Regions from separate parts of the Staphylococcus sp. TCBT05 genome, predicted to be linked through region 1. Evidence: riboswitches for the same ligand, from Rfam matches in the RefSeq annotation. Region 1 holds a riboswitch; each other region holds the start of a gene.

Region 1 (8,346 bases):
TAGGATGCTCAGTAAATCCACCCTTAGAAGGATATTTTAATACGAAGAATAATCCCATGATGATAGGCATTTGAATTAACATCGGTAAACAACCTAACATACTCTTCATTGGATTCATATCATATTTCTTATAAACTTCCATCATTTCTTGGTTTGCTGCCATTTTTTCTTCTTGTGTGCGTGAGCGTTTAACTTTTTCTTGAATTGCGTCGATATCTGGCTTTGCAACTTTCATTTTTTCACGCATCATATGACTATTTTTATAGTTTGATAGCATGAATGGTAATAATACGACACGGATTGCTAATACAAGTACAATGATTGCTAGACCGTAGTCATTGTTAAAACTTGATCCTAGCCAATGAATAAGTTTATCCATTGGTTCTACAAATGTATTAAAGAAAAATCCGTCTCTGTTTTCAGGTTTTGAATAGTCACAGCCTGCTAAAAAGACCATTACACCTAAAAGCAAAGGTAGTAGTGCTTTCTTCTTCATTTTTCCACCTCTAATGATTTATTCACATAGAATTTATTTTATCATACTCAAAGAGAAGTAGAAATCAAAAACAGTGAATTTTATATATTATTCAACAGTTTGTAAAAATTGTCGAACAGTATTTGAAACTGAACTACTTTGAGCAATAGCAGAAATCACTGAAACGCCATCTGCGCCATGCTGCATAATTGTATTTGTATTATCTATTTGTATACCACCTATTGCCACAATTGGTAAATCTCCAACATGTGCACGTAAAGTTGGTATCATTGAAGGACCTACCGGTGCATTAGCATCCTTTTTAGATGAAGTTTGATACATCGGACCAACACCAATATAATCAACATGTGTAAGGTCAGATTGTTGATACTCATCTTCATCACTTATGCTCAAACCAATAATTTTATCTTGAAACTGAGTTGCAAATACATTAACTGACTGATCATCTTGTCCAACATGTACACCATCCGCATCGATTTTACGAGCTAGTTCAATATCATCATTAACTATAAATGGTACATTGTAAGCACGACATAATTCTAATAACTCTATTGCAAGTTTTTCTTTATCATTCCCTCTTAAAGCTGTAGCACCCTTTTCTCTAAATTGGAACATCGTTATACCGGCACTTAAAGCTTCTTTTAATACATGTTGAATCGTAGTTGCTTCCGGAATATCTTGTGTCCCACATATAAAATATAATTTTAATTGTTGTTTATCAAACATCCTTATACCTCTGTTCTACGATTTGATTTTAAATAATCATCATATGAAATATGATATAACGCGTCTAGTAATGCTGTCATAAATGATGCCGGTCCTTGATGACCTGCCAGTTGTTCCGCTGCTTCAGCTGCAATATTATAAATAGCAACCGCTTCTTCTAATTGCTGTATTTGTACCTTTCCCTTTTCAGTTAAAAAGGCCCCTACAATAGCACCTAATAAACAACCCGCACCAGTTATACGTGTCAGTAATGAAGAACCATTTGACAATTGAATCACTTTGTTATCCTGCGCTATAATATCTTCTTTACCTGTAATTACAATCGCTGTTTGTAATTGATCAAGTGCTTTACGTGCGATATCTATTGCATCTAAATTCACATCACTATCTGTACCTTTCATCGTTGTTTCATCATCGATTAGTGTTAGTACTTCAGAAGCATTACCTTTAATGACTGCGATATCAATTTCCTCTATAAATTGCTTACAGAACTGTTTTCTAAAATCAGATGCACCAACTGCAACTGGATCAAATATCACAGGTGTACCAACTTTATTTGCAATTTTAGCAATTTCTAACATATCTTTCGCTCTATCTTTAGTAATTGTGCCAATATTGATTAATAATGCTTGTGCAACGGATAACATTTCTGTCGCTTCTTCAGGTGCTTCACTCATTGCCGGACTTGCCCCTAAACTCAGTAAGCCATTTGCAGTAAAATGCTTAACAACGTCATTGGTATAACAAATAATTAATGGCTGCATGGTTTTTATCTTATCTAAATTATTCATCATCTAACCCCACTTCTTTCATATATGCAAAGTGATTTACTGGTCCTCTACCTTGTCCGATTTCTGGTGTATGTTTAATACTTAACGCTATAAAGTTTTTAGCTTTTTGCACAGCAGCATAAATTGATTTGCCTTTGGCTAATTCTGCTGTAATAACTGCTGAAAATGTACAACCTGTACCATGTGTATGCTTTGTTTCATAACGAGGTGAATCGAACGTAAAAACGTCTTCCGTGGTAAACAAGTAATCTTTAGCAGTCGTTAAATCTGTAGAATGTCCACCTTTTATCACAACACCTTTACTTCCAATTTCTTCGATAAATAACTTTCCTGCTTTATATATATCTGCTTCAGAATTAATCTTAAATCCAACAATTTCCTCTGCTTCCGGGATATTTGGCGTTGCAACAGTGGCATATGGTAATAAGATATTCTGTAAATCTGCTTTTGCTTCGTCATCCATTAAGGCATCTCCACTTTTTGCAAGCATCACTGGATCTATGACATATGGAATTTCTGGATATGCTTGTAAATATTGTGCAATTAACTCCATCATTTCTTTAGATGCAATCATCCCTGTCTTTATAGCTTGAGGCAATTCATCATCAAAGACACTTTCTAATTGTTCTTTTAACCATTCTGTTTCTAAATTATGAATATGTTGTACGCCCTTTGTATTTTGAGCAACAATACTTGTTATTGTCGCCATACCATAAACACCACATGCATGAAATGATTTCAAGTCAGCCATAACACCTGCTCCGCCTGTAGGATCAGTACCTGCTATTGTCAAAGCTATTTTAGGTTTATTCATCTTTATCTCCTCCAAATGACCATGCCTCTTGATTATAAGACATTGCAAAAAAGTTTTTTTCATGTATCGTACTTTGTAAAAATGATTCTTTAATTTCATTTCGTTCTTCTTTACTAACATGTGCTGTTAATTTATTCATTAAATCATCAAAGACTTTAACCAATTCATCCATTTCAGTACTGTAAAAGTCAAACCATTGTTTTAAAATTGAATCTGTATTTAATTCTGGATCTTGAAGTGCTCTATTAGCAATCACTTGATATACATATGGGCAAGGTGCCATAGCAGCTATTGTATATGCTGCATTTTCTTTAGCAAAGGCATAATAATACATATGTTTTATATAATGGTCTCCACTTGGGGGCCAAACCTTTTCTTTAACGATTTCATCATATGGAGCTTGCACATAATCCGCAAGAATTTCGTGTGCTTCAACTTCACCATCTACTATAAATTGAATTTGTTCAACTAAGAACTTAACATCTGTCAATTCAGGCATTTTTGGTATCAACAATGCATATATATTCGCAAATTCCTTCAAATAAGACGCATCTGCTCTTAAATAAAATTTTGTCGCCTCGTACGACAACTCTCCATGGAGCATGTCTTGGATAAATGGTTCATCATATATGTCATTTAAAATAGGTGCTGCTGCTTTTTTTAATTCTTCTGAAAATAACAAAATCAAAGTCCTCCTATAATAAAAAAAACTACATTCCAACAATAGGAATGTAGTAAATCTATAGAAGTCGTAACAAAACATGACCTACTATAAATTGCACTACTTTCCTACGTTGGTACTAACCAAATCAGGTTGTAAGGGTCTGAATTTATTCATCTCAGCCATTTGGCTCCCCTAGTAGTATTTTTTAATCTTTATATTTATTTAAACATAACAAAATGTTTATAACATTGCAATAAAGTCCAATTCACAAAATAAGCTCACCCCTAGTCTGGAGTGAGCTTAAAATAACTTATTTCATATATATTATGCAGTTACCCATTGTGAAGCACCAGCTGTATTATATAATTTAACTGCTGCTGCGTCTTGAACTGATTCTGGAGCTTCTGTTGGAGATACGCCTTTGTACTCATCAGGAGCTACTGAATCCCAAGTGCTTTGTAAGAATTGATATTTACCTGCTGCACCTGTTGAAGGATTAACAGCTTTTAAATCTCCGCCTGATTCACGTTGAGCGATTTGTTGTAAATGACTATTTACATTTACTGAAGAACCAGTTGATTCTTCACTACTTGAACTTTGTTGTGTTGAAGCTTGTTGTGTTGTTGCTTCTTGTTGTGGTTGTTGTGTTTGTTCAGTTTGTGGTGCTGCTTCTTGAGCTGGTTGTTCAGTTTGTGTAGTTGTTTGTTGTTGTGGTTGTTCAACTTCAGTTGAACCAGAATTATTATTTGAAGCGCCTTCGCCATAACTCCATGACCATGTTTCACCATTTGATTCAAAGTTATAGTTGACACCGTTTAAGTTAAAGTTATAGTTATATGAACCTTCATGTACTGGAGATTCATTTAATTGTTGTGGATTTGATTGAGCTAATTGCGCTAACTCAGCTTTATTAACTCCTTGTTCTGAAGCGTCTGCTGAATTTCCTGCTGCAACGCCTGTTACTCCTAAACCTACTGCTAATGTTGATGCAATTACTGTCTTTTTCATTTCTAAAAATTCCTCCTATAAGGTAATTAGTTTTATGATTAATTTGCTAAAGCAACTATAACATTCAAAACATACCTGTAGGTTACAGAGAAATAAAAAAACAACAGTCTTTTTTACATCCTAGTTACATCAAAAAAATTATATATTTTTTGAATTTAAACTGTTTTAGATTGCTATGAAAGCTTTTAAGCGTTTGTGATTGTTATTAACTGCGTAATATTATTGTAATTTATCTGACTATTCAGTCAATAAAAACTGTCACAACAGTGTTTTTTGGTGTGTTATTACACTCTATTTGAATGTGATTATCTTTATTTTCAACATGACAAAAGCTATCCTTCTCAATTTCAATCATTAGAGAAGAATAGCCTGAAAAGTATAATGAATAGTAGGATTAAATGTATATTAATTTGAATGGATTATAAAAGGGATTATTTGTTATAAAGTGGATGTATTAAACAATTTCAAATAATTTATTGTTTGCTATTTCAGATTGTTCGGTTAAATGTTGTTGCGCATCTAGTGGGATAGTTTCATAAAGTGATGTACTTTCTTTCGTAGCACGTTTAGACATGAACTTAATTGATTCGACAAATATTTCAGATACAAAATGTGTCTGACCTTCTTTCTCATATTTACTAGATTGTAACTTACCAGTAACGCCGACTAGTGAACCTTGGTTGATATAGTGTTCAATATTATGAGCTAGTTTACCGAATGCTTTACAATATAAATAATCACAAATGGTATTCTGATCTTTGTCTTTGTAACTCCGATTAACAGCTACACAGAACGTAGCTAATTTCTTTCCCTCCTTCTCATATATTTGTGGGTCCTTTGTCAGTCTACCGACAATGACAATGTTATTAATCATGTGTCACCTCCTTCATAGCCTTATCATATGCAAAGCTGTCTTTATAGTCAAAACACAATTATATAAATATATTAAGAGTAGATTCATCACATTTTTATAAATATTACCTTTCTCAATTAAAATTACGTTATAATACTACTATAAATAGAAATATCGTAGATTTTAAAAATTATAATTGGATGTGAAGACGATGAAGACCTTTAAAGCCGTTCGATTTCAAATTGTATCAGAAAATGGTGGTGTAACTGAATACGAATTAGATGATGGTGTCATTATCAATAAAGAGAGTAGTGGCACTGGCTGGTTGCTTGAAATCGTCATTTCAGATTTTCATTATGAAACAATGAAAAAATATATGGACGATGAAACACTACTAGATATCCGTGTAGTTATTACACGTCCAGCCAATGATCCTGCATTGTTTGATGCCACGATAAAACATATTAGTAAATTGGAACAAGCACAGTCGATTTCGGTAGTTTTTGAATGTCATATTTATACATTGAGACAAGTTTATGCTGAAAGCTTATTAGAACAATTAATCGATGAAGGATTATCTGGAGAAGAACTCAAGAAATCATTTAATAGAATGATGCAATCTAAACCTCGATTAAAAGATGAAAAGTTTGAAAAAGAATAAAAATAAAATAACCGTAAAAGTTATAGTATTTACATACATAAAACTTTTACGGTTATTTTTATTATTTACTATCTTGTAGGGCAAATGTTAGTTCACAGCTACATGCAACTTGTCCATCTACAGTTGCTTTAGCATTACCTTTACCAATTGGCCCTTTCATCTTCGTAATTTCCACTTCTAATCTTAAAGTGTCTCCAGGAGTTACTTGCTTTTTAAATCTGCATTTATCGATACCTGCAAACAAAGCTAACTTTCCTTTATTGGCTTCATTGTTTAACATTGCGACTGCACCTGTTTGAGCCAAAGCCTCAGTTATCAATACACCAGGCATTACCGCATATTCTGGAAAATGTCCTTGGAAAAATGGTTCGTTTCCTGAAACTTGCTTTATCGCTACGCAACGTTGCCCTTCTTCATATTCGACAACACGATCAATCAATAAAAATGGTTGTCTATGTGGGATGATTTCCTTAATTTGATTGTAATCAAAAATTGTTTCCATGACTTGTTTCCTCCAACTCAATATTCATTGCTGTTTCATATCGTACTATGATTAGTCTTGAGTACGTTTAATATCTGCACCTAATCCATTAAGTTTACCATGTAAATCAACATATCCTCTATCTAAGTGCTTTAATTCTGTAACTTGTGTTACACCATCTGCAACTAATCCAGCTAAGATAAGTGCTGCAGCTGCACGTAAGTCTGTTGCTTTAACTTGAGCACCTTGAAGTTGACTCTTACCTTCTATTTTAGCACTTCTACCTTCTACAGTAATACGTGCATTCATACGTTTAAATTCTGCAACATGCATAAATCTGTTTTCAAATACTGTTTCTGTAACTACTTTATGACCTTCAGCAGTCAACAGTAATGCCATCATTTGTGATTGCATATCAGTAGGGAATCCTGGATGCGGAAGTGTCTTAATATCTACAGGTTTTAACTCACCTTCTGCTTTAACATGTATAGAATCACCGTTGTATTCTAATTCCACACCCATTTCTTCTAACTTATATAGTAAGCTTGTCATATGTTCTTTAATTGCACCATGAACAATAATGTCACCACGTGTAATTGCACCAGCAATAATCAATGTACCTGCTTCGATTCTATCTGGAATAATTGAATGTTCTACTCCATGTAATTTCTCAACGCCGTGAATCGTAATCGTGTCAGTTCCTGCGCCAATTACATTTCCTCCCATTTCATTAATGTAATTAGCAAGATCGACGATTTCAGGTTCACGTGCAACATTTTCAAGCACAGTCTTACCTTCTGCAAGTGATGCAGCCATAATAATATTTTGAGTAGCACCTACACTAGGAAAATCTAAATGGATTGTTGTACCTTTCAAACCATCTTTAGTAGTCGCATAAATGAAACCACCATCCATATGAATTTCTGCACCTAGTTCTTCAAAGCCCTTGATATGTTGCTCAATAGGTCTTGAACCAATTGCACAGCCACCAGGAAGTGCTACTTTAGCATGTCCTAATCTCGCTAATAATGGTCCCATTACTAAGATGCTTGCACGCATCTTACTTACGTATTCATATGGCGCTTCTTCATTTAACTGTTTCGTTGCATCAACTGTTACAGCATCTTCTTCTTTATTATAAGATACTTCAGCATTTAATGTTGAAAGTACGTTATTAATTGTTTCAACGTCACTCAATGCTGGAACATTTAATAATTTACTTTCACCATCAGATGCTAGTAATGATGCAGTTAGTATAGGTAATACCGCGTTTTTTGCACCAGATACCTTAACTTCCCCTGTTAATCTATTTCCACCTTTAATTTCTATCTTATCCATCTTAAAATCCTCCACTTTACTACTTATAAATATTTTCATCTAATTTTATTTAATTCATGATTCTTCCAAATCATTATATCTAGTATTTTAAAAAAGGTACAAGCATTTGAACTATTGTGCCAAATATTTTATTTGTGTTGAAAATTGTAATAAATCTACAAGAAAATTACTTACAGCAGTACCTAATAAAATAGCTAAAAATATCATACAGATTTGAATTTGTAAGGGATACCCCTTTTTAAAAAACTGATCTAATCTCACTGCGTTTAAAGCCCAATAAGCAATACAAATACAAATAACATGCAAGATTAGGTGAACTATTGAAAATTGTGCCATGTATTCCATAATTTCTGCACCTCACTATTCAATTCACTATCTACTTATTTTACATGAAATAAGCTTGAAAAGATACTTAAGCAGTAAATTAGATACACGATTAAATTACACTATATTATTTTTCCCGAATTTAAAGTAGTTTACTCATTTTAAAATAGATTAACGTATACAATTTCAC
Region 2 (8,346 bases), on a different contig from region 1:
GTCCTGTTGCTCTAAATTGACACCTCTTTTAATAGAAAATACTAATTTAGGGAAGATTGCAGTAATTCTATTTTTCCCTAATCCTTTAATACGTGTATTTAAGATCGCTTGTTGAATCTTACGGCTATAACAATCTGTTCCTAATCCAAAGCCTAAGGTTACAAATGGTGTCTGACCATTTGAAGTATATAGCGTATTGATTTCATATTCTAAACTTTCAATTGCGTCTTTAATGTCACGTGTAATCTGTTCGTCGATATATGTATCTATATTGTCCTTTGTAACAAATTTTTCTGCTGTTTCGCGGTGCTTTTGCTCATTAAAAATAACATAATGACTTAACAATTCATCTACACGATCAATCGTACATCCACCATATTGACTGCTCGAAACATTTGCTATAATTTGCACTAATTGTGCCGAAGCAGTCTGTATAGATTTAGGTGATGTCACAGTAGCATTACCGATTTGAAAGCCTTCTGACAGCATTTTTTCAGCATCAATTAAACAACAGTTTGTTAATGGCTGAAACGGATGATAATCTAAATCGTGAAAATGTATTTCCCCTTTTTTATGTGCAGTTGCCACATTTTCAGGTAATAAATAATTTAAGGCATAGGATTTAGAGACTACACCTGCCGTCAAATCTCTCATTGTTGAAAATGTTGCACTATCTTTATTAGCATTTTCGTTAACGACCGTTGGGTCCTTTGTTATTAATCGTTTTAAATCTTGTTCAAGTTTGTTCATTTGATCCCCTCTCATTCCTATATGTTGTGTCTTAGTTAAATATAAAACACAATATATAGTGTTTTCAAACTGGATTAGGGCTGTTAACAAATTTGCCAAAACTTTATGAAGGATTATTGAACTTTAGTTGCAATGACAAATTTCTTTTATTTACATAATAAAAAAAGACTAAGTTATCTACAAAGTCACTACGATTGCACTCAATTATTATTCACGGTCAATATTTAAATAAATACTTGAGTACTATCAATCTCCCATACTTTAATCACTATGTTATAAAACATAAAGTTAGAAAATAGGAAATTAGCAGTAGAGTTTAGTCTTTTTAGTGTTTAATGCCTATTCGATTTTTTGATTACAATCATTTAATAGATTATTTAACGCTTTTATTCAAAGTAAGGAAAAGTTGTTGTGCATCCGCTTCTTCGTCTAAGCCGTAAACGTTCATTCTACCATCTTTAAATAATGTCATTTGATAACCTTGATAGGTCATCAACTTAGCAAAGTCATTTTGCTTAACAATTGTAGTAGGTAAGAGCGTTGCATAATTAAACACTGAAGGGTTGAAACGCAATAGATAGGTATTCCCACATTGCTTTTCAACGTGTTTGGTCCTTGGCTGATTTAAATATTCATAGTGTTGTCGTTTACAGACTGGGCACTGATGCTGCTTTAACCCACTAATATTTAATGTCTTCACATCAATAGTAAAGCTATCCATCGTGATTAACTTTTTAGAAAAGCCATGACCAGATAGCCACCTCAATAGTTCAGAAACCTCCATACTAGCAACCTGATAAATAACTGGTGGCAATACACCATTGATTGCACAACTCTCTCCTGTTTGAGGAACGGTCTCTAATAAACATTTAAAGCAAGGTCCCGTATAGTCAATGGCATACACTGAACCTTTACTTCCCACTGCCGCTCCATATATCCAAGGTATTTGGCATTTATGACATGCTTCATTAATAAGAAAGCGCATTGTAAAGTTATCCATTCCATCAATTACGATATCCGGTTGATACGTCTTTAATAAATTTTCAATATTGTTATTAGTGAGCTCTTGATATAGCGCAGTGATTTTCACATTACTATTAATCAACTTTAATTTATTTTCAAGGGCAATTACTTTTGGTTGCAATTGTTCAGCATCCATTTCATCAAATATCGCTTGACGATGTAGGTTGGATGTTTCAACGACATCCATATCAATGATGGTTAGACTGCCTGCACCCATCCGAGTTAATATTTCCGCACAGTGACTCCCCAACGCACCTGCACCAAGTATCATGATATGAGTGTTTTCAAGTCGACTTTGCCCATGTTTACCAAATGGTGCATAAATCGCTTGACGTTGGTATCTTTTCATTATAAAAATCCAATTCCTTCAGTCGGACTAGATGCTTGTGCTGTATATTTCACTGGGATTCTTCCAGCTTCAAAGCTCAATCTACCCGCATTGATACCTAACTTCATCGCTTCTGCCATTTTAACTGGGTCTTCTGCACTTGATATCGCCGTATTTAATAAGATTGCATCAGCGCCTAGTTCCATTGCATGACAAGCATCTTTTGGAGAACCAATCCCAGCATCTACAATCACCGGTACATTTGTACGTTCTATTATATATCTTAAATTCAATGGGTTGTTAATGCCTCTACCCGTTCCTATTGGAGAAGCTAACGGCATAATCGCATGGACACCTAATTCCTCTAATCGTTTAGCTAACACGACATCATTAGAAATATATGGGCATACTGTATAACCTTTTTCCAATAATATTTTACAAGCTTCATAAGTCTCAATTGGATCAGGTAACAGTGTTTCATCATCTCCAATCACCTCAACTTTAATCATGTCACATACACCAGCATGATTCGCAATTTCAGCAATACGTACCGCTTCTTGTGCAGTTTTTGCTCCTGCAGTATTAGGGAAGGTCACAAAATTTGATAAATCCACTTGAGCAAGTGGGTTAGGTAAATCTTTGTCATAAAGGTTCATTCGACGTACTGCAAATGTTAACACCTCAGTTTCTGATGCTTGTATCGCTTGTTGTTGTATATCCTCATTCTCAAATTTGCCAGTACCTAATAATAGTCTCGAATTTAATTTAAATTTACCAATTTCAATCATCTTATCCGCCTCCTACAAACTCTAATAATTCTAAACAATCTTGATCTCTTACCACTTGAACAGGAAACTGTTGTCGTTGAATCAATTCTTCATTGTGTTCAACGATGATTCGATTTTCATCTAATCCCATTTCTTGAATCAATTCTTGAATATTTAACTCTTTGCTAAATTTAAAGCTGTCACCGTTAATAATGCATTGCATTGTCAACACTCCTCTCAATTCTAAAATCTTGTAAATCTTCTGGACGTTGCCCAGTTAATAACCATTCACACATCAAAGCACCAATATATGGCGATAATAAGATTCCATTGCGATAATGCCCTGTGATAACAAACAAATCTTGCGCCACCTCATCCATAACTGGACGTTCTTCTTTACTATAAGGTCGTATTCCGGACCATTCATGTAGCATCTGACTATCTTTTAATTGAGGTACAATAGTCGATGCTTGATGTAAGAGCCAATCTCTTCCTACCGACGACACTCCGACAGAGTAATCATCAAAGTAACTTGTAGCACCAATCATGTAACGGTGTTGTAACTTTGGAATGATATAGCAACCATTCGTCATAAATAACGTTGTATTCAAATTCAATGTTGGGTGTTCTACGAGTAACGCTTCACCTTTGACACCTGTAACATTATGCGATTGTAAGTGGGGTGACACTAACCTACCACTCCATGCACCACCAGCGACGATAACCTTTTTACCATAAAACGAACCATTCTGTGTCTTCACTTTGTAACCTTGTTTAAGTGATTCAATATGATGCACTTCCGTATGATAACAACGTTCCACGTTCCGCCTTTTTATAGACTCAAGCAGTGCTTTCGTATATCGATTAGCATTGACTTGATGATCGTCCGGTATATACATCGCCTGTTTGCCATTGTTCATAACCTTATCGTTGGTCAATTCACATAATCTTGAATCCGTTAGCAACTCAATCTGGTCATTATATTGCTTTAAAAATTGATACTGCAATTGAATGTCATGCGCATCAGCTTTCGAGGCGCTTATTTTAATTAAGCCACTGTTTAAATATTCAATATCTAAAGCGACTTCATCCAATAATTCACTTGCTAGTGTTGGAAACATTTGTTGTGATTTACGCGCGATATGATAGAGCGCTGATTCTTGAGTAAATTCATTTTGTGCACCTAACATCCCACCAGCCTTATACGAGGCATGCATGCCAGGTATATCTCGATCAATTATAGCTACATGGACCGAATGTTCACTCAATGCTCTCGCTACCGACATGCCCATAACACCCGAACCAATAATGATGACATCATACATACGCATGCCACACCTCCTTCAATTGATCTAAATGTGCAACATTATCTTTTTCAAAAAGTGAGATGCCTGCAATACCATCAAAGCCATTTGGCAACTGAGCAATTGTTCGATGATTGATGCCACCTAACGCGACCACTGGAATATCATATTGCAATGCCGCATTAATTTCGTCAGTTGTCCGTGGTGCTATGCCTGGCTTGGATTTCGTTTCAAAGATATGACTAAACAAGACAAAATCTAAACCACGTTGCGCTGCCTCAGCAACCATCCTACTATGATGCGTTGACTTGCTCACCTGAATATGTGGAAAGCGCTGTTTAAAAAATAAATCTTGATTATTATGTTCTTTAAAATGAATCGCGGTTAAAGCACAACGATTTAAAACATCTATATTTTCATGAATAATTACTTTTTCTTTAGGAAATTGATACTGTAGCAACATATTAATCCAATCAACCAATTCGTCTGATGACATTGGAGTTCTAACAATCAAATAATCAATATGTGCTTCAATAGCTAAATAATGCATTATATCCTTTCTTGCTAAATATTTATCTGCTGTTATCGCTACAAACATGCCTTTCACCTCTAATAAATAAAAAAACGTTATTTTTCTGTGTAGAAAAATAACGTTGAATGAACGAATACTAATTGTTTATAACGCCACTTTCCTACGCCAGTACAAACTGGATCAGGTTCAAGGAATCCCTATGTCACTACATCGGTCTCAGCCTTTAATAAAGGCACTTCCAGTGGTTTCTATGAAATTTTAAACTTGCATACGTCACATGTAAATGACATATATAATTAATTTAAACTTAACTCATTATGTATTTATTTTCAAGTTCAACTTAATTCACTTGATAAATTATAAGTTAACTCTATGCTATAGTTTTCAAATTTAATTTTCAAGCAACAAATTTTTATTTTTTTGATAATGACAACAAACTTGAAGTCAATTCACGCGTTTGTGTATATATTTTTTTATACACCTCAAAGTATTGTTGATATTGTTCGTGGTTGTTCTGATTCGGATAGAATACTTGCTCAAAACAGATAAATGACTCCATGATAGCATCTAAATTGTTATACCAATTTAGACCTTTAATCGCGAGTATAGCCGCTCCCATACACGGCCCTTCCTCATACTTCAATCGCTTTACCTTAGCATTAAACATATCTGCTTGTAGTTGTAACCAGAAATCATTTTTAGCGCCTCCACCAATGGCCACCACCTCTGATATTGCCTTACCCTTTGCTCTTAATAGACAAATGGACTCATACAAGGAATAGGTGATACCCTCTATTACTGCACGTGCCATATCACCCCTAGTGTGCAATGCACTGAGCCCGATAAAGCTACCACGTATACTCGAATCTCCATGGGGTGTCCGTTCGCCTGATAAATAAGGCGCAAATAACAAACCATTACTCCCTATATCCGATGCATTTGCCTCTTTAAAAATTTGCTCATATGATACATCAGACAAGATATTACTACGCAACCAATTGAGACTATCACCCGCAGCAAGTGTGACACCCATCACATAGGATTGATTAGGGATAACATGTTTGAAAAAATGCAAATTATGTCGATAATGAGTCTTTGCATTACTATCACAACTTAATACAACACCAGAAGTTCCAATACTACATAGCGTTTGTTCGTCTTTGATAACACCTGCCCCTAAGGCACCACAAGCATTATCTCCTCCACCAGCAAAGACAGCTACATCCTCTTCCAACCCTAATTTCCGAGCTAATTCTGGAGTTACATAGCCAACAAAATCCTCTGATGCCACCAGGTTCGGAAGTATGTGATCTACAGTAAAGTGCGTGGCCAATTCTTTCGACCACGTTTCTAGCACAGGATCTAAGAGCAGAGTGCTCGATGCATCCGAATACTCCATATGAAGATTGCCCGTCAATTTATATCTAACATAGTCTTTGGGTAATAAAAATGTAGCAATTTGCGCCCAGTTTTCAGGTTCATTTGCTTTAATCCATAATAATTTCGTTAACGTAAATCCTTCTAAAACAGGATTTTCTAACACATAGTCCCCCAATTTCTGCCTTATTTCTACGCATTGTTCAGTCGTTCTAGTATCGTTCCATAAGATTGCATTACGAATAGGTTGATTGTGTTGATCAAGTATTACAAGACTGTGCATTTGACCAGATAATGATATACCATGTACCTTAACATTCGCCATTTCCGGATCTTGTAGTATTTTTTTAATACACTGAATCGTCGCACTTACCCAATCATCAGGTCGTTGTTCATTATATCCTGCTTGAGGTTGAATCATTTTTAAATCTTCGCTCACAGTTTGTATGACCTTTCCTTGCCTACTTACAGCTATAACCTTTACAGAACCAGTGCCTATATCAATTCCTAATACTGCATCAATCACGCGCATCGTCCCTTTTCAAAGTATTTTTTTGATAAAAAATAGCATGTTATACGTTTTAATTTTTTATACGACATATTTATAACACGTTTAAATAAAAAATCAAATTCAATTAAAATTACTAGAGAAAAAAATTTAAAAGTGCTAGCATTAATAAATATTTAACTTTAGGAGGAAATACATGTTTATTACAGAAGTCGCATTTTCTACAAATAAAGAAAATGAAGATAGATTATACAATAAAGCCAAAAAGAATTTAGCTGAATTAAACGACAACGTTAAAGGGCTCATTGATGCTGAAGTGTGGACGAAATCAAAGGCTGATGAAGTTGAATATGTCATTGTTAGTAAGTGGCAAGAGAAAAAAGATTTCCAAACTTGGGTAGCAAGACCTGAACACGTCGAAGAACATAAAGAAATGAATAAAAAAATTAAAAGCGGCGAAAGTGAACCAAGTCCATTCAAAAAAGTATTAAAGCAATATTCTGTTGTAAAATTTTAAATTTATAGCATTTTAATATAATATCTAAAGTTGTACTTAAACATATGCTTTAGATATAAAGAAATGGAGCAGTACAGATGTCGATTGGACAAATCGATTTACTGATACTACTCCATTTTTTCGTACATATTCCTATGTTAGATTATGCTTAAGTATTTCTTGAACACTGCATATTCAGCATAAATTCACTGCATATGAGTTCATTAATTCGGTTTAAAATAATAACTTTGAGCAGTAGATGACCACAACAACTGTCACAGAACTTAATAACGTGGATAAAAAGACAATTTCAGCTGCTAACTCTGGGTGATTATCATATTCTTGGGCAATCACAGAACTATTGACAGACGTTGGCATCGCAGAAGTGATGAATAACGCTTGAGCAATCACACCCTCAAGTCCCATCAATTCAATAATTCCCCAGGCAATAATTGGTCCAATTACTAGTCTTATAAAAATAAAGGCATATGCTGCAGACCATTTAAAGCTAAATTTAATTCTCGCAATTTGTGCACCTAACATCAACAAAGCAATCGCAATCATAGCGTCTGCCACGTAATTTGCAGGTGTCCAGATAAATTTAGGGATGGGAACATGCGCATAATTCAAGATGATTGCCAATAATAAGGCATAAAGTACAGGCATTTTAAAGTAACCCAATAGTGCCTTTAACTTTCCGATACGCAATGATTGAATTGCGAACACACCGTATGAAAAGGTAAAGATATTTTGCATGGATAACACCAATACCTGAACAGACATTGCTAATGGATCCCCTTTAAATACAAGATCATTTACCGGGACACCATAATTTCCAGAATTAAAAAAGAGCACACTGTTAGTCAAAGTAGTTACTTCCCCTTTGTCACCTTTTGAAAATTTAGCAAGTAATCGCCCAATGATATATAAAACAATTATGTATAATACAAAAAATACAACTATGTAAAATAATAAACTCAAAGCAAAGTGAGTCTTATAGAATTTAACAAAAATAAATCCAGGTACAAAGACATAAATATTTAACTTTGCTAAAGTGTTTAAATCTAAATCAAATTTATGCTGCAGTATAAATCCTAAAATTATCATAATAAAAATAGGCAATAATACCGTTTCTAAAATATATAACATTTCACTCACAACATAACCCCCTTTGCTTAAAATTATACATGAGATAGTTACGTTTGTAATAAAAAGGGAACCTAATAACCATAAATTTGACCGGACAAAACCAATTAATATA
Region 3 (8,346 bases), on a different contig from region 1:
ATGGATTGGAACCATTCCATCCGGAAAGAATGGCTTCAAGAATACTTGGTATGGGTGATGTGCTAAGTTTAATTGAAAAGGCTCAACAAGATGTCGATGCTGATAAAGCTAAGGATCTTGAGAAGAAAATGCGCACTTCATCATTTACGCTTGAGGATTTCTTGGAACAATTAGACCAAGTCAAAAACCTGGGTCCGCTTGATGATATTATGAAAATGATTCCTGGAATGAACAAGATGAAAGGTATCAATAACTTAAATATGGATGAGAAACAGATCGACCATATTAAAGCGATTATTCAATCTATGACACCGGCTGAACGTAATGATCCAGATAGTTTAAATGTATCACGTAAGAAACGTATTGCTAAAGGTTCAGGACGTTCAGTACAAGAAGTGAACAGATTGATGAAACAATTTAATGATATGAAGAAAATGATGAAACAATTTTCTGGTGGCGGAAAAGGTAAAAAAGGTAAACGTAAGCAAATGGAGAATATGTTAAATGGTATGAACTTACCATTCTAATTCAATTTGCTTAGTAGTTTAGTCCTAGAAGATATTTAACCGTTTAACAATCAATAAAGTGCGATAAACAATGTTAGTGCTTGATGATAGTTGAATCCACTAACCTAATTCTGCAATATTACTATTAATTTGAAAAAGAGAAATCCCTTCAAGGTAATCAATGATTTGATAACTTTGAAGGGGTTTTTTATTTATGTTTTGTATTCATATTGCTGATTTATCTATGGAATTATTACTATTAATGTGAGTAATAAACCAATGGTTATCAAGAACAATAGTACACTTGTTATTGTAATGCTACTACATGTAATCATAGTTAATTATACTAATTGAATGCATTGTATTTCAATGTGTTAAAGTTACAGAAATATTTTTACAAAAGTCCAAGATTTTCTCTAAATGTAGTCCCTTCATATTCAATGCGATAAAGTCCTCGTTTTTGTAATTCAGGTACGATATAATCAACGAAATCTTCTAAACTATTAGGGAACACCGGTGGCATTAAGTTAAAACCGTCTGCAACACCAGCATTAAACCATCTTTCCATTTCGTCAACGATTTGAGTAGGTGTACCTATCAACGTTAAATGTCCGCCACCAGCGCTAAGGTAACCCAATAATTCACGCAGTGTAGGATTTTTATCATTGATAATTTCTAGTACAGTTTGGTAACGACCTTTGGGTCCTGTAAAGTTCTCTACAGGTGGTAATGGTGGAATAGGTTCGTCTAAATCCCAACTATGACAATCTTGGCGAATAAAGAACTTTAATTGATTTAATGCTGTATCAATGGCTAAGGACTCGTCCAATTGACGTTTTTTGGCGTAAGCTTCAGCATAAGTTTCTCCGACATAGGTAACTAAACCTGGATACACCTTTAAGCTGTTCGTTGGTTTTCCAACCGATGTTAATTTGTTATTTAATTTTTGGCGAAATGCTGTAGCTTGCTTTAGGTTCCAAGCGACTGCATAGACAGCATCTGCATACTTAGTTGCTAGCGTGATACCTTGATCTGAGGCACCAGCTTGCATTGCAATGGGTTTGCCTTGAGGACTTCCAGGTGTTGTTAGTGGTCCTTGGACATCGAAATAATGACCTTTAAAATGAATTGGCTGAATTGCATCAGCGTTGATTAAAGTATTTTCTGCTTTATTATGTAAGAAATCTGCCGTTGTCCACGAATCTAACAACAGATTCATGACTTGAGCGAATTCGTCTGCTTTTTCATAGCGCGTATCATGATCTGGTAGACGCTCCATACTGTGGTTTGCTGCTTCTAAATCAGTCATAGATGTTACTAAGTTCCAACCTGCACGTCCGTTACTCATATGATCAATACTTAAGAGTTGTCTAGCTGCTGTATATGGATTAGCAAAGGTACTGGAAATCGTTGCAACTAAGCCAACGTGTTGCGTAACTTGGGCTATTGCAGCTAAATTGACCAAAGGGTCAAACCAAAATGCGGGCATATCACTTGGTGATTGTGCTGGAAAAGATTGATTATCTGCAAAAAATATCGCATCAAATAATCCACGTTCTGTAATTTGAGCTAATGATTGATAATACGAGATATCTCCTATACGTTCAACACTTGAATTGCTCATACGCCAAGCCGCTTGATGATGACCGCATCCATAAATTAGTACACCGATGTTAAGTTGACGAGTTTGTGTCATAAGATGATTCATCCTCCATTTCTTAATTCATTGTTAATCCACCATCAACTGTAAAGTTCTGACCGGTTATCCCTTTAGCTTGATCAGAAATGAGGTAGCTTACCATATTTGCTACATCTTGAGGTGATGTGACTTGTCTTAATGGCGTGGTTTGAGCAATAAGATCAAATACTTCTTGTGTCGTCACTGCACTTGCGTCAGTCGTCTTTAGTAAACCGCCAGATACAACATTTGCATTAATACCATATTGACCTAATTCAGCGGCGATATTTCGTGTGAATCCTATTAAACCTGCTTTTGCAGTGGTATATTCATGGTAGGGTACGACTGGATTTTGATAAAGGTTTGTACCAATCGAAACAATTGTTCCTGTTTCTCTTGTGATAAATTGTTTAATGACTGCTTGAGTCACATTGAATGCTCCTTTTAACGTGCCGTCGAGTTGTTGTTGATAGTCATCCCAACTTAAATCTATAAATGCTTTTTGTGCTGTGGGGTCAAATTTAAATCCTACAAGCGCATTATTTACCACCGCATCTATTTGCCCAAAATGTTCTGTTGCATGTGCAATCATTTCATCAACTTGGTTTCTATCAGTAATATCTGCTGGTAAAGCGATAGCCTGTGATTCACCAATTTCACGTACGAGTTGTTTAGCTAAGTCTTTACTTTTAAAATAATTTATAATTACATTATGACCTTGTGTAGCTAATGTTCTTGCTATCGTTGCACCTAACCCTCTGCTACTACCTGTGATTAAAATTGTTTTAGTCATATATTCACCTCATCATTGATTTATTAAATAAAAAAATACACAACCCTCTCTAGGAAAGTTGTGTATCAAAAAGTATATGAATACGTCAAAAAAGACTATCAGTTTCATTATCATATTGGTAACACTTTCCTACGCTAGTCTTAGCTAGATCAGGTTCGAAGGGTTTGAGTTTTGCTCATCTCAGTTTTAAAAAACACCCCTAGTGCATGCGTTATTTAATTTAACTTCAATGTATAGCTTTTAATAAAGCATGTCAAGTTGTGCAAAAGTTTAAATTTAAATACAAATCAGGTGATTGACTAAAAGTCACAGTTTAAAAATATAGATTCAATATTGGTAAAGAAAAAACTCTTTACAAAGTACTACAGAACTGTTAATATTATTTCTTGTAGAAAATAAAAATATTAAGAACATAAAGGAGAGAATATAAATGGCAGTTAAATTACGTTTAACACGTTTAGGTTCAAAAAGAAATCCATTCTATCGTATTGTAGCAGCTGATGCTCGTGCGCCACGTGACGGTCGTAACATCGAACAAATCGGTACTTACAACCCTAACAATGTAAATGCACCAGAAGTTAAAATCGACGAAGAATTAGCATTAAAATGGTTATCACAAGGTGCAAAACCAACTGATACTGTACGTAACATCTTATCAAGAGAAGGTATCTTGAAAAAATTCGACGAACAAAAATAATAATAAATCGAACGTATTGATTTATTTTAAATATGTTAGAACTAGAAGGTTATAACATAGTCTAGAAGATGATTTTTACTTTTATCTAAAGTAGAAATCATCTTTTTTTATTGGTCAATATTGAATTTGAAGGCTAAACGGTAAATAGGGTGATTTAAGCCGTAATATTAAGCTTAGAAATAAAATACTTATTGCCTGAAATTAGCGGCTTGCTAATAAGAAATACTGTATTAGTTGTTCGAGTTACTTGAATAATTTTTATTTATTTTAGTAAACACTACTTCTATACGATAACGTATTACAGCTATCTCAATCCATGTTATAATGGATTACGAATTTTATTTAGTTTCATTACCTATGAAGATAGTTGTAATGATGACGGAGGAAAAATAATGAAAGTTGAAATTGGTAAATTTGTAAACACACATGGTGTTAAAGGTGAAATTAAGATTAAATCACATTCTGATTTTACAGATACTCGATTCCAACCGGGAGAATCTGTAATAATTCAAGCTGAGGGTAAAGAAGCAGAAACGTTTAAGATTAGTAGCCACAGAATGCATAAAGGCTTGCATATGCTTAAGTTTGAAGGAATTAATAATATTAATGATATAGAATATTTAAAGGGTGCAACATTATTACAAGAACGTGATCATGATGAGATAGAATTAGCCGAACATGAATATTTCTATTCAGATATAATAGGTTGTACTGTATTTGATGATGAAGGAACTGCAATTGGACGTGTGACAGAAATATTTGAAACTGGTGCTAACGATGTTTGGGTTGTTAAAGGTAATAAAGAATATCTTATTCCGTATATTGCTGATGTGGTTAAAGATGTCGATGTGGAAGGTAGAAGTATCACAATAACACCAATGGAAGGATTGTTAGATTAATGAAAATAGATTTTTTAACACTTTTTCCAGAAATGTTTGAGGGCGTTTTGAGTCATTCGATTTTAAAACGTGCTCAAGAGAAATCAGTGTTACAGGTAAATACTGTAAACTTTAGAAATTTTGCTGAAAATAAACATGGTCAAGTTGATGACTATCCATTTGGTGGTGGTCAAGGCATGGTATTGAAACCTGAACCTGTATTCAATGCAATGGAAAGTATTGATAAGACCCCAGACACACGTGTGATTTTAATGTGTCCTCAAGGTCGTCCGTTTAACCAAGATATCGCGCAAGAATTAAGCGAAGCGGAGCATCTTGTATTTATTTGTGGTCACTATGAAGGGTATGATGAACGTATACGGCAACATTTAGTGACGGATGAAATTTCTATGGGTGACTATGTGCTTACTGGTGGTGAATTGCCAGCAATGGTCATGACTGATGCTATTGTACGATTGATACCAGGCGTGTTAGGAAATCAACAATCACATGAGGATGATTCATTTCAAGATGGCTTATTAGAGTTTCCACAATACACACGACCTCGAGACTATAAAGGATTAGGCGTACCTGACGTGTTAGTTTCTGGAAATCATGCGCATATTGATGCGTGGCGTCATGAACAAAAACTAATTAGAACCTACGAAAAACGACCGGATTTACTTGAAAGCTATCAGTTAACAGATAAAGACCGCGAGATTATTGAAAGATATAAAAAGCAATTGAAAAATGATTAGCGATATGCTAATATATTTTAAGTGTGCAATACACGAAAAATCACTATGATCCGCTGCTATATTTTGTCGAGGCAAGAACATAGGTTGAAGGAGAGAATAAATAATGAGTAATCACAAATTAATCGAAGCAGTAACACAATCACAATTACGCACAGATTTACCAACGTTCCGTCCAGGTGACACTTTACGTGTACACGTACGTATCATTGAAGGTACTCGTGAGCGTATCCAAGTATTCGAAGGTGTTGTAATTAAGCGCCGTGGTGGAGGTATCTCAGAAACTTTCACTGTACGTAAAATTTCTTCAGGTGTTGGTGTGGAACGTACATTCCCATTACACACTCCAAAGATTGAAAAAATCGAAGTTAAACGTCGCGGTAAAGTACGTCGTGCTAAATTATACTACTTACGTGAATTACGTGGTAAAGCTGCTAGAATTAAAGAAATTCGTTAATCAGCAAATAAGAAATAAAAAAGGTGTGCCAAATTGGGTATCACTTGAAAATATAGAGGAATCTTGTACAAGTTATTGTATAAGATTCCTCTATTTTTATTTAATACTTTGTATGGTCAGTTTGTTCACCTAGGGAGCAGATTACGCCTATAGTTTTCAATTTGACCTGTTCTTCCACTGCGTCTCGCTAAAATACTATAAAATCAAAGACATCATCATGTAATTTAAGCAAAAGCACTAAATTACATGATGATGTCTGTTAAATAAAAAATATAAAGTATCTCTTAATCTGTTTCGATATAATTATCAAAAAATGTTTATTTCAATTTTGATACTATTTTAGTAAAAATGATGCTAAGTATAATGCCAAGTATACTAAGTATTATTAATAGGATTGTGTGTGGAGGCGTATAGGTTAATTTAATAGTTGATTGACCTTTATTAACTGGTATAACGGTCATAATCCCATTACCTTTTTTGACTGGTAACGCTTGTGATCCTGATTTGGCCTGCATGCCTTTACTATATGCAATAGGTAGTACTACATATCCATCTTTATTTGTGTTATGTCGTATCGTGTAGCCGTTTCGTGTTTGTTTTACAGCCACTTTATCTAATGAACGCGTCGCACGCTTTAAGGTACGATAATCTTCACCATATATGCCCTTTACATTGAGTCGATATGTACCTTTAGGCATTCTTATTTTCAAGTCTTGATCGGCTTTAACTCGCATAGTTACAGGTGTTACAAAGCGACGATATTTATAGTTTAGTTCGTTACGTTGTTGTGCATATTCATTTACACCTACATAATGTCTTTTGCTTGGTGTTAATAGTTCTACATCCATTTCTAAATACATATCTTGATATTTGTCGCTGATTTCTTTTGGAAATTGGTATGTCATACCGCCATTATTTTCAGTGACAGTTATTTTATTATGTCCACTTCGATAGGCATTCCGTAAATTATGAGTTGTTTCTGGCAATAGGTTTTTACTTGGTGTAATATGACTGTTTGCTTTTTGATTAGAATCTGAGAACACGACTCCATTTAACATAGCGTGTTCCTTGTCGATGGGTGTCTTTAGCTCTGAATTGCGATAGATTTTATCAGTGAAATGTGCACTTGGATAGTTAATCTGATTTGTTGAATGAATAAAAGGCTCATTTTTCGAATGGTAAATTGTATCTTGTATCTTAAACCCATACGGAATGTTTAAATCATTAGGACGACGTATGCGATCGTTAACGTTCCAAAGTGCCATTAAATTTGCTCGGTTGGACAATAAACGGTAAGTACTGTTTTTATCTATAGGCATATTAATTTGCATCGTTTTATCATAGTAGTTCAATATTGATCCATCAAAGATACTTGAGTATAGTGAGATACCATTATAGTGGTATAACATAGGTGAATTTAATCCATATTTAGACATATAATCTATTCTACTAAGTGGATCATCTTGGTGATTTTTATTAATTTTATTTATTTTTTTAGTTAAGGTAGGACTCTTGTATTTAGATGCAGACATGGCGTCCAAGGTTGATTCATAACTTTTAACATTATTATGATGATCGTTAGTTAAGATAACAGCTTGCTGAATTACTAATAATATGGCAATTATCCAAAAACTATACTTGTTGTGTAGTAAATGTCTATACTTTAAAAGTATAGCGATTAGTACAATTAATATTAAACATATCAACATCCAAGTGATATGTAAATTTTGTTTGAAATATAAGCTAGTCGTCATTATCAGCAACGGTACAATGCTAGAGGTAACGAAAGATTTAAATGTTACTTCATTCAGATAACGGATAAATAAGGCAATTAATCCTGCGGTTGTTAGTGCGAAAATATAAATCCAACGACGTTCTGGTGTTGAGAATCCATTGAACATACTGTCAAAGTAGGGTGTTAATGAACCTAACAACATAATCCAAGTCGCGATTGCAAATAACCTATAATAATAATGCTTATATAATTTGAATGATAACAATGCTATAAGTGCAAGTAGTGATACAGTTATGTAAAAACCATATGAGAAAAAATGTTTTTGTCGTGCAAAATCAGTAAATAGAGGTATTTTAAAATATGGGTTACTGACTCGGTCATTAGCAAGAAATGATGAAACACCAGTATAAAATCCCCATATACCTACTAAAGTGCTAAGTATTACTGCAATTGGTATAATCCATAGCTTTTGTTTGATGGTCACTTTATCTAAAGGATGTGGAAATAGACATCGATAAATATAATAACTCATTAAAATGATTGCTTCATAATAACTAAAGTAAAAATTAGAAAATAACGTTAGGCTAATTGCAATAATAAATAAACCTATTTTCTTTTCTTTAAAGAATCTTTCAATTGCTAATAATGATAAGGGTAAAAAAATTAATAAATCTCCATAATATGACCAAGTGAAATTAAAGTGAATGACAACTGTAGAAGCTGCATATAAAAAGGCAGCAACTAATGTATGATTAAATTTAAATTTTAAGTATCTAAAAAAATAAAACGCACAAACAAATGTAATTGCAGCTTTAAAATACGAAACAATCAACTGATTATATGCCCA
Region 4 (8,346 bases), on a different contig from region 1:
ACCTTCGAGTGGATTAGATGGAAGAAATATGCGCAAGCTTAGTACATTACTGAATGAATTAGCACGATCTGGACACATGATAATAATTATTACGCATGACTTCGAATTTGTTACGTATTGTGCAGACCACATCGCTACAATGGAAAATGGCCAAATCATAGATTACTGCGACAATAATCCGCTCAATCGTGATAGGTTAGCCCATTATATTGGATTATAAACATGAATCTATTGTAGTAAAAGTACAAATAGCATGCTTGGTACATGCTGTGTTGCAAAAATAAAAGCAAATATTAAATTTAAAAAGATCAATCAGTTTTTAAACATTTGGCGTAACTTAGTTACATCTATTTGATGTATGGCCAAATCATTTAACCTCTGGTTGATCTTTAATATGTATAGCGTCATGTGTGCAACGCGATAATATTAGTTTAAGTTATGATGTTTTCCGTCATTATTTGGAGATAGCATCATATATTGTATCGTTGCTGTCTCTAATGAAATAGATAATGGTAGTTTATTGCTATGCAAAGTTAACGTAGCTAAAGGATGATTAGATTGATTTATTTGTTGTAATACTTGTGGATCAATAAACGTATGGTTCAATTGCGCAGAAATCATATTCGTAATCAATCCGTGTTCAGGATTTAAAATTCTATTAAATACAAAATACTCATTTGTATAAGGTGTCGTAACGGACATAACTAAAGGCGCTGTATTTGTTAATGCATTATTTTTGTTAATGAGTAACATATGAAAATCACTATTCACCTTACAAACAATGCCGTTTGGTAAGCGCAATATATATTGATCAATAAATGGTGCTAATAAACTATAAATATAAACAATTGGCATCGTATTTTGATGTTGATCTATAAGCATGACCTGATCATCATCAGCTGCATAAAGTGGAAAGCCGATTCCAGCTATTTTCCCATTTAAGTCTAATAAAAGGCGAGATAATAATATATGTGATTCACTTATACTATTTTCGTAGTATTTTAATAAACTGCTATAAGTCACATTGTTAATAATTAATTTATTTGAATGTGGTACTAGATAACTAATAAATTGCATAAATGTTTGCTTTAAGTCAGAACAGGGCTGAATAAATTTGTTGTGAATTAATTCATGAAATAACTTGAGATCACTATTAATATAATAATTAGTTGCAGGATACATTGTGATTGCATTGATTATTTCAGGTATCGTTTGATATTCAGTTAAAAGATTATCTATTACAATACCTATGCCCATATTGCGATATCTCTGAGTTAGTAATTGCATGATAGATTGGAAGTATTCGTCTTCCCAATTTGCAGGATTAAATATCAATGTCAAATACCTTAATATAGATTGACGTTTATCTGTTTTGGCCAATGGCCTGATAATTGCGTTATGTATGGAATGGAAATGATCAACTGTTGCAACGGTTAATGTAACTTTAAAGTCATTACTTGCTAACCGCTGGATAATATTTAACAATTTCTGTAACTCTAAATTATTAAGATATTTAATGTCTACATTATGAATGTGTAAATTCACTTTCGAGAAATTTTCCGCAATCAATAACTCAAAATGGCTTTCTGAAAAATTAATCAGTTCATATAAATTGTTTAGTTGAATTACGTTAACCATCGGTTCAAAGTAATTGTTAAATTGTAAGTCATCTAAATTTATATTAGAAATTACATTGTTCTTTAATTTAATATTCTGTTTTAGTTGAGATAAATATTTCGAAATATATTCAACGTCTGTATGAATTTTGACAGGGTGATCGCCTTTCATACTACGATAGTGATAAATAAATTTTTTTGGAGGCATATGAACAAAATTTTTAAAATGCTTTGAATAGGTACTCACATTAGTAAAGCTAAAATGTGTTGCAGTCTCATGTATAGATTTACTATGTTGTACTAAATCATACAAGGATAATGCGACTTTTAAGGATGATACATAAAACTTAAAATTTATATTGAGCATTCTTGAGAACATAATAGAAATATATGATTGTGAAATGAAGAATTTTTTTGAGACATCTTGTGTAGTTAAATGCTCATGTATATTTAAATTAACGTAGCGAATTAATTTTTGTGCCAGTAAATTTTTGGTTCGTAAAGTAGGTACATAAGTAGTATGTAATGTGACTTTGGCTTCCTTTAACAAAAAATCAACAATGTCTGCTACGTAATGTAACTGACCATTGGTCAAATAGGCTTCATTATATAAAATTTGTAATACCAAAGTTCTGAATTGATCAGTATTACGAATTTGTGCAAAATCAAAATAACAATTGGATAAAAATTGCTCTTGTTCAAAAAATATGGGAAGTGGAATCTTTAATTCGACAACATCATCTAATTTAATCATTTGATATAAATCTGAATTATTTATAATTAATCCATTATCAACGGACAAAATAATCCCATTTAAATTAACCTTACATGGTTTATTTAATGGAAGTAGTATAATAATTTGGTTTATGCAGCGCGTAAATTCAGTTGAATAATCTTTTCTTACAGTTAATGAGCTAATCATAAATACCACCTAAGTCAGAAATTAGAACTATCAGTTAATAGTAATAAAATCATTGTACATCTGTAATAAGAAAAAAGAATGATAATCCCACATTATTATTAAAGTGACGATATAAATTAATAAATAGCACTTTTGCGGAGAATTTTTCAAAAATTGTAAGTAAATTAATAATAATTTGAAGTGGTGTAGTAATAAACGTATAATCTTAGCATTAATATGTTAAAAGATAAAAAAAGAGATCTAAAAACACTGCCTGAAAGTGACTTTAGATCTCTTATTATTTTCGTCCATAGGAACGAAGTTATACTGAGAATGTTGTGTTATTTACTTTGTTTAAATGGGTGCATAAAGTTTAATTCTGGGAATGGAATATAACTATGATGATAGATGGCAAGTTAAATAGCCGTTTATAACACATAAAATACATCCTCACACAATATTATATAACTAATAATCTTCTAATACAATATACAATTATTTTGTTATTTAATTTATTCTGGACTTTAACTGAGCTGTTTGCTATTAAGGGTACACGAATTGTCAGATTAAACGAATGAGAAAACTTATAATAAGATTTATTTGCTGTCTTTTCTATATAGATCATATGCTTTGTAAAGAAATAAAATAATCGTAATGACTAAGAATAGAGTAAATAGACCATTGAAGATGGAATTGCTATAAATTTTAAAAATTGTAATAGAACTTAAGCCTTCTAAAAATACTGAACCGGTTGTTTTAATTTCAAAAAGATCAAATGCAAGTAGCGTTAATGAGATAAGCGTCATGTATCCGAGCGTAATAATAAAGAGGTTAAACAAATCGACGAAAAATATTTTTCTCATAACAACCAGCCTCCTCTCTTACTTTTATATTGCCAACTAATCAATGATTTAAAGCTTGGTTTAATATAATTTACATAAAATTTACAATCAATAATTAGGTGGTATACAGAGTGGTTGTCGAACAAATATAATATTTATTGATAATAAATTAACTAAAATTACAAGATTCGTAAACAAATTTAATTCTAAATTGTTTTGAATGTGTGTTTATTGTGTAAAATAATAAGTAAGTTTCATTTTTATGGAGTTGCAGAGGAGGGAAAGTATGTATAAGGCTATTATTTTTGATGTGTATGGTACTTTGTTTGATATGGATTCATTAAAAAATGAAATGATTGAGTTTGATGAAGATACTGCAACAAAGATTACTAAGTTATGGCAAAAGACTCAATTAAGACATATGTTTATGAGGCAGGTTATGCAAAGATATATCCCTTTTGATGAATTGACGAAAGACTCACTACGACATACTTTAAATGTTTATGATATTCAATATAATAGAGAAGATATTAATAGATTGTTTGAAGCGTTTTTTAATTTAAATTATTACAAGGAGATACCTAAATCATTAGCCAATTTAAGAGATAAAAATATTGATGTAGGTATACTATCAAATGGTAATGATAATATGTTAATGCCACTCATAGATAATTCAGAACTAGGTGGTTATATCGACACACTTATTAGTGTTAATGAAATTAAACAATATAAACCGAGTGCTGCAAGTTATGCACTTGTATTAGAGTATTATCATATGAATAGAGAAGATATATTATTTGTCTCTTCAAACTCATGGGATATTACTGGTGCTAGTAACTTTGGATTTGATACAGCTTGGGTAAATCGAACAAATAAAAAGTTTGATGTAAACGGTCCAACACCAACGATAACGGTAAGTAATGTAAGCGAAATGGTGAAATGGCTAGAGTTAAATCATAAATAAAAAAGCAGTAAAATTCATGTTTAAGTCGACATGAATTTACTGCTTTTTTTATATTTAGCGAAGCTAAATATGCTTATAAAAATAAGGAGAACTTTAAAATTAAAAAAACTATATTCGCTACACAAATAATATATCATGAATAAATGATATTGTGACCTAACAGTTATGTCACATTTAGAATTTCATTATGGAATTTAGGCTTCCAATAATATAAAAAGATTGCAGTTATCTCTACAAAGATCATGAAAATTTTAGTTAATTCAAACATACATAAGCATAAAATGGGTATGGTTAAGCAGTAATAAAATTCATGAATAATAAAATAGTTATTAAAATTATTATTAAAAGATATTAATTAGGAGGGCATCATGGTTATTTCAAAAAGGTTCACAGCAATTGCATTACCTGTATTTTGCATTATTTTAGTACTCGCTTTATTTATTGATTTGCCAGTATCTAAACATTTTATGAATCAAAATTCAATCTTTGGGACAGTATTTCAAGATTTAGGTCTTTTTCCGCCAACTGTTATTTTGATTCTTTCAATGATTATTTTGAATTTTTATGTGTTTTCAAAGTTTGAAAGTAAATTGATTAAATATATCATTTTATTTTTATCTTTTATTTATACTTTGATAAAAACTAATACTTTGGTATCTGAAACATTTAAATATATCTTTGCAACAATGGACAATATTGAACGACATAAGCCATTAGGTGTGGCTAGTAATGAAGGTGATACCAGTAATGCATTACCAATGGGGCTAAGTTTCTTAATCACATTCATTTTACTTATGTTAATTACATTATTTGTTACAAAATTTTGGTTACAACAAGTTACTCAAACAGAGATAGAAAGATTAGTTCGCGTTGCATTTGTTAGCTTTTTTGTATTATTAGTAGGATTAGAAACGATTGATAGTTTGAAGGAATTATGGGGGCGAGCAAGACCTTATGAAATTGGTCATGACGGCGCACATTTTACAAATTGGCTTACAATCAATGGTAATACTGGTCACAGTTCATTTCCATCTGGTCATACAACTGATGCGGCTTATTTAATGTTTTGGGCATTTTACTTTAAAACACGTGTTGCCCAAAAGCGTATGTTTATTATTGCATTTATGTTTACTATTATCATGTGTGTGAGTCGTTTGCGTATTGGTGCACATTTCTTAGGCGATGTAACCATGGCCTTTACATTAATTACTTTATTGATGATAGCAGCAGATTATATGATTTATAAATGGAATGCAAAACACTTACATTAAAATAGAACAGAACATTAATATAAGTACCTAGGATTCTATTTGTTAAACAGAATCCTAGGTTTTTATTGTACTAGATTATGTTTATATTAATTTTCAAATTTATTTGTAATTATTTTTTATTAGTGTTAAGTTTAATTTAGAATTTAATAAGAATTGCTAGGGGTGCTTGTTAGCTGAAAGAGACATTAGTCTCAACCCTTTGAACCTGATCTGGTTAGTACCAGCGTAGGGAAGCAGAAAAGTACAGTATAAATGGAAAGTCTATAGAGTAGACTTTTATTTACTGTCGCTTCACTAAATATGTGATTTTCGACCAGGTCTCCTAGCAATAATAAAATGCTAAGGAGTTTTTTTTATGAAACAAGAAAAAATAGAATTAAAAAAGCAATTTCCATCAAGTCAAAGGATTTGGGTGAGTGGAGAAGATCCAGATATTCAAGTTCCATTTAGAGAGATACAACTTTCACCAACAGTAACAGAAGAAGGAACAACGGTTAACAAACCGGTGTTAGTCTATGACACTGCAGGACCATATCATGATACTAGTTATACAGTTGACGTGCAAAAAGGTATACCCAAATTAAGAACACCATGGATAGAAGATAGAAATGATACATTGGAATATGAAGGTAGGAAAATTGTCTCACTGGATAACGGATTTAAATCTAATAATCATAAAAAATTTGTCGAGACACCATTTAAATATCAACCGAAAAAGGCAAAAACAGGACAAAATGTTACACAAATGCATTATGCGAAACAAGGTATTATCACGAAAGAAATGAAATTTGTAGCTAAACGAGAAGATGTCTCACCTGAATATGTGCGTTCAGAAATTGCACGAGGACGTGCGATTATTCCTAATAATGTCAATCACCCTGAATCAGAACCAATGATTATAGGTAAAAACTTTCAAGTGAAAATAAATGCTAATATTGGTAATTCGGCAGTCAGTTCTTCTATAGAAGCTGAAATAGAAAAGTTGGTTTGGGGCATTCATTGGGGGGCAGATACGATTATGGATTTATCTACTGGTAAAAATATCCATGCTACGAGAGAATATCTATTGAGAAATTCACCTGTTCCTGTTGGCACTGTGCCTATCTATCAAGCATTAGAAAAGGTAGATGGTTCTGCTAAGGACTTAACTTGGGAAATTTATCGCGATACTTTAATTGAACAAGCAGAACAAGGCGTTGACTACTTCACGATACACGCAGGCGTATTATTACGTTATGTCCCGACAACAGTGGATAGATTAACTGGTATTGTTTCAAGAGGTGGATCTATCATGGCACAATGGTGTTTAGCGCATCATGAAGAAAGCTTTTTATATACACATTTTGAAGAAATTTGTGAAATAATGAGCCGTTATGATATTGCAATTTCTCTTGGAGATGGATTAAGACCCGGGTCAATATATGATGCAAATGATGAGAGCCAAATTCTGGAATTAAAGACATTAGGGGAATTAACTGCAATAGCTTGGGAATATGACGTACAAGTGATGATTGAAGGGCCAGGACATGTTCCGATGCATAAAATAAAGGAAAATCAAGACTTAGCTGATTTCCATTGTCAAGAAGCGCCTTTTTACACATTAGGTCCATTAACAACAGATATTGCACCAGCCTATGACCATATTACGTCTGCAATCGGGGCAGCCCAAATTGCTAGTTATGGTACAGCAATGCTTTGTTATGTTACTCCAAAAGAGCATCTGGGATTACCTAATAAAGACGATGTGAGAGAAGGTGTTGTCACGTATAAGATTGCAGCACATGCAGCTGACTTGGCAAAAGGTGTCAAAGGAGCACAACAAAGAGATGATGAAATTAGTAGAGCACGATTTGAATTTAGATGGTACGATCAATTTAATCTGTCGCTAGATCCTGATAAGGCACGTTCATATCATGATGAAACACTACCTGCTGAAGCAGCAAAGGTTGCCCATTTCTGCAGTATGTGTGGGCCTAAATTCTGTTCGATGCGTATCTCTCACGATTTAAGAAAGCACAATGATTTAAAAGAAGAAGGATTGAAACAAAAGTCTGAAGAATTTGTTTCAAAAGGTAGTAGGATTTACCGTTAGAGATAGAGTTTTGGGCGAAAATTCCCATTCTTAAAATAAGAGAACTATGCTATGAAGTGATGCTCCCTTTAAAGTAGTTACTGAAAAACGTAAACTTTGAAGGGAGCTTTTTATGATCCCAAAAGAAAATGAGCTTTACTCAAATATAACCACAGCGCATTATAAATTATATAATAATAGCGGTATAAAATATTGAGAAGTATTAGGTCGAGACTCCTAAGGAAGCAGTGTCAGTTGAAGGCCGAGGCTGAGACGGCATCTTAGGAAAGTGAGATAATAATATAAATATTGTAAAGTAAATCTTCTAGCTAAAAGTCTGAATGTATATAGCACAAATTAATGTTTCGTACTTTGAGAAGGATTTAAATCTAATTGATAGAATGCTAAATCTAACCATTTATCAAATTTATAACCTACATTTTGAATGGTTCCAGAATGTTTGAATTTAAATTTTTTATGCAAGTAAATACTATAATCATTCGTAGCGTCAATGCCTGCAACAAGTGTTCTATAGCCATTATTACGAGCAGTTTGGATGATTTCAGCCAGCAATTGTGATGCAATCCCTTTTCCTCTATGATGTTTATTTACATAAATAGAGTGTTCAATAGAATATTGATAAGCGGGCCAATCTCTAAATGTACCATAAGTAGCGAAGGC

Evidence for each region. A riboswitch is a leader RNA that binds a small molecule or an ion and turns the genes downstream of it on or off. The one in region 1 is predicted to bind thiamine pyrophosphate.
Region 2: another riboswitch for thiamine pyrophosphate. It lies ahead of ACY191_RS02545 (thiamine phosphate synthase); the one in region 1 lies ahead of tenA (thiaminase II).
Region 3: another riboswitch for thiamine pyrophosphate. It lies ahead of ACY191_RS10180 (3-oxoacyl-ACP reductase); the one in region 1 lies ahead of tenA (thiaminase II).
Region 4: another riboswitch for thiamine pyrophosphate. It lies ahead of thiC (phosphomethylpyrimidine synthase ThiC); the one in region 1 lies ahead of tenA (thiaminase II).

The regions. Positions count from the first base shown of each region.
Region 1 covers NZ_JBUQDQ010000040.1:63,974-72,319, reverse strand. Annotated here, with positions in the region: gene yidC (membrane protein insertase YidC) at 1-496, opposite strand, end outside; gene thiE (thiamine phosphate synthase) at 584-1,222, opposite strand; gene thiM (hydroxyethylthiazole kinase) at 1,225-2,013, opposite strand; gene thiD (bifunctional hydroxymethylpyrimidine kinase/phosphomethylpyrimidine kinase) at 2,006-2,827, opposite strand; gene tenA (thiaminase II) at 2,820-3,509, opposite strand; TPP riboswitch at 3,597-3,695, opposite strand; gene ACY191_RS14070 (transglycosylase family protein) at 3,816-4,499, opposite strand; gene ACY191_RS14065 (single-stranded DNA-binding protein) at 4,954-5,373, opposite strand; gene ACY191_RS14060 (YwpF-like family protein) at 5,564-6,013, shown strand; gene fabZ (3-hydroxyacyl-ACP dehydratase FabZ) at 6,075-6,515, opposite strand; gene murA (UDP-N-acetylglucosamine 1-carboxyvinyltransferase) at 6,567-7,832, opposite strand; gene ACY191_RS14045 (DUF1146 family protein) at 7,944-8,177, opposite strand.
Region 2 covers NZ_JBUQDQ010000005.1:552,554-560,899, reverse strand. Annotated here, with positions in the region: gene nrdD (anaerobic ribonucleoside-triphosphate reductase) at 1-840, opposite strand, end outside; gene ACY191_RS02565 (ThiF family adenylyltransferase) at 1,124-2,122, opposite strand; gene ACY191_RS02560 (thiazole synthase) at 2,122-2,889, opposite strand; gene thiS (sulfur carrier protein ThiS) at 2,891-3,091, opposite strand; gene ACY191_RS02550 (NAD(P)/FAD-dependent oxidoreductase) at 3,075-4,193, opposite strand; gene ACY191_RS02545 (thiamine phosphate synthase) at 4,186-4,770, opposite strand; TPP riboswitch at 4,845-4,954, opposite strand; gene xylB (xylulokinase) at 5,117-6,607, opposite strand; gene ACY191_RS02535 (antibiotic biosynthesis monooxygenase family protein) at 6,786-7,106, shown strand; gene ACY191_RS02530 (AEC family transporter) at 7,320-8,243, opposite strand.
Region 3 covers NZ_JBUQDQ010000038.1:644,007-652,352, reverse strand. Annotated here, with positions in the region: gene ffh (signal recognition particle protein) at 1-527, shown strand, start outside; gene ACY191_RS10185 (LLM class flavin-dependent oxidoreductase) at 901-2,202, opposite strand; gene ACY191_RS10180 (3-oxoacyl-ACP reductase) at 2,225-2,977, opposite strand; TPP riboswitch at 3,087-3,188, opposite strand; gene rpsP (30S ribosomal protein S16) at 3,408-3,674, shown strand; gene rimM (ribosome maturation factor RimM) at 4,067-4,573, shown strand; gene trmD (tRNA (guanosine(37)-N1)-methyltransferase TrmD) at 4,573-5,310, shown strand; gene rplS (50S ribosomal protein L19) at 5,414-5,764, shown strand; gene ACY191_RS10155 (YfhO family protein) at 6,082-8,346, opposite strand, start outside.
Region 4 covers NZ_JBUQDQ010000005.1:861,655-870,000, forward strand. Annotated here, with positions in the region: gene ACY191_RS03830 (ABC transporter ATP-binding protein) at 1-220, shown strand, start outside; gene ACY191_RS03835 (helix-turn-helix domain-containing protein) at 427-2,538, opposite strand; gene ACY191_RS03840 (hypothetical protein) at 3,114-3,380, opposite strand; gene ACY191_RS03845 (haloacid dehalogenase type II) at 3,646-4,323, shown strand; gene ACY191_RS03850 (phosphatase PAP2 family protein) at 4,692-5,594, shown strand; TPP riboswitch at 5,743-5,843, shown strand; gene thiC (phosphomethylpyrimidine synthase ThiC) at 5,950-7,686, shown strand; gene ACY191_RS03860 (GNAT family N-acetyltransferase) at 8,023-8,346, opposite strand, start outside.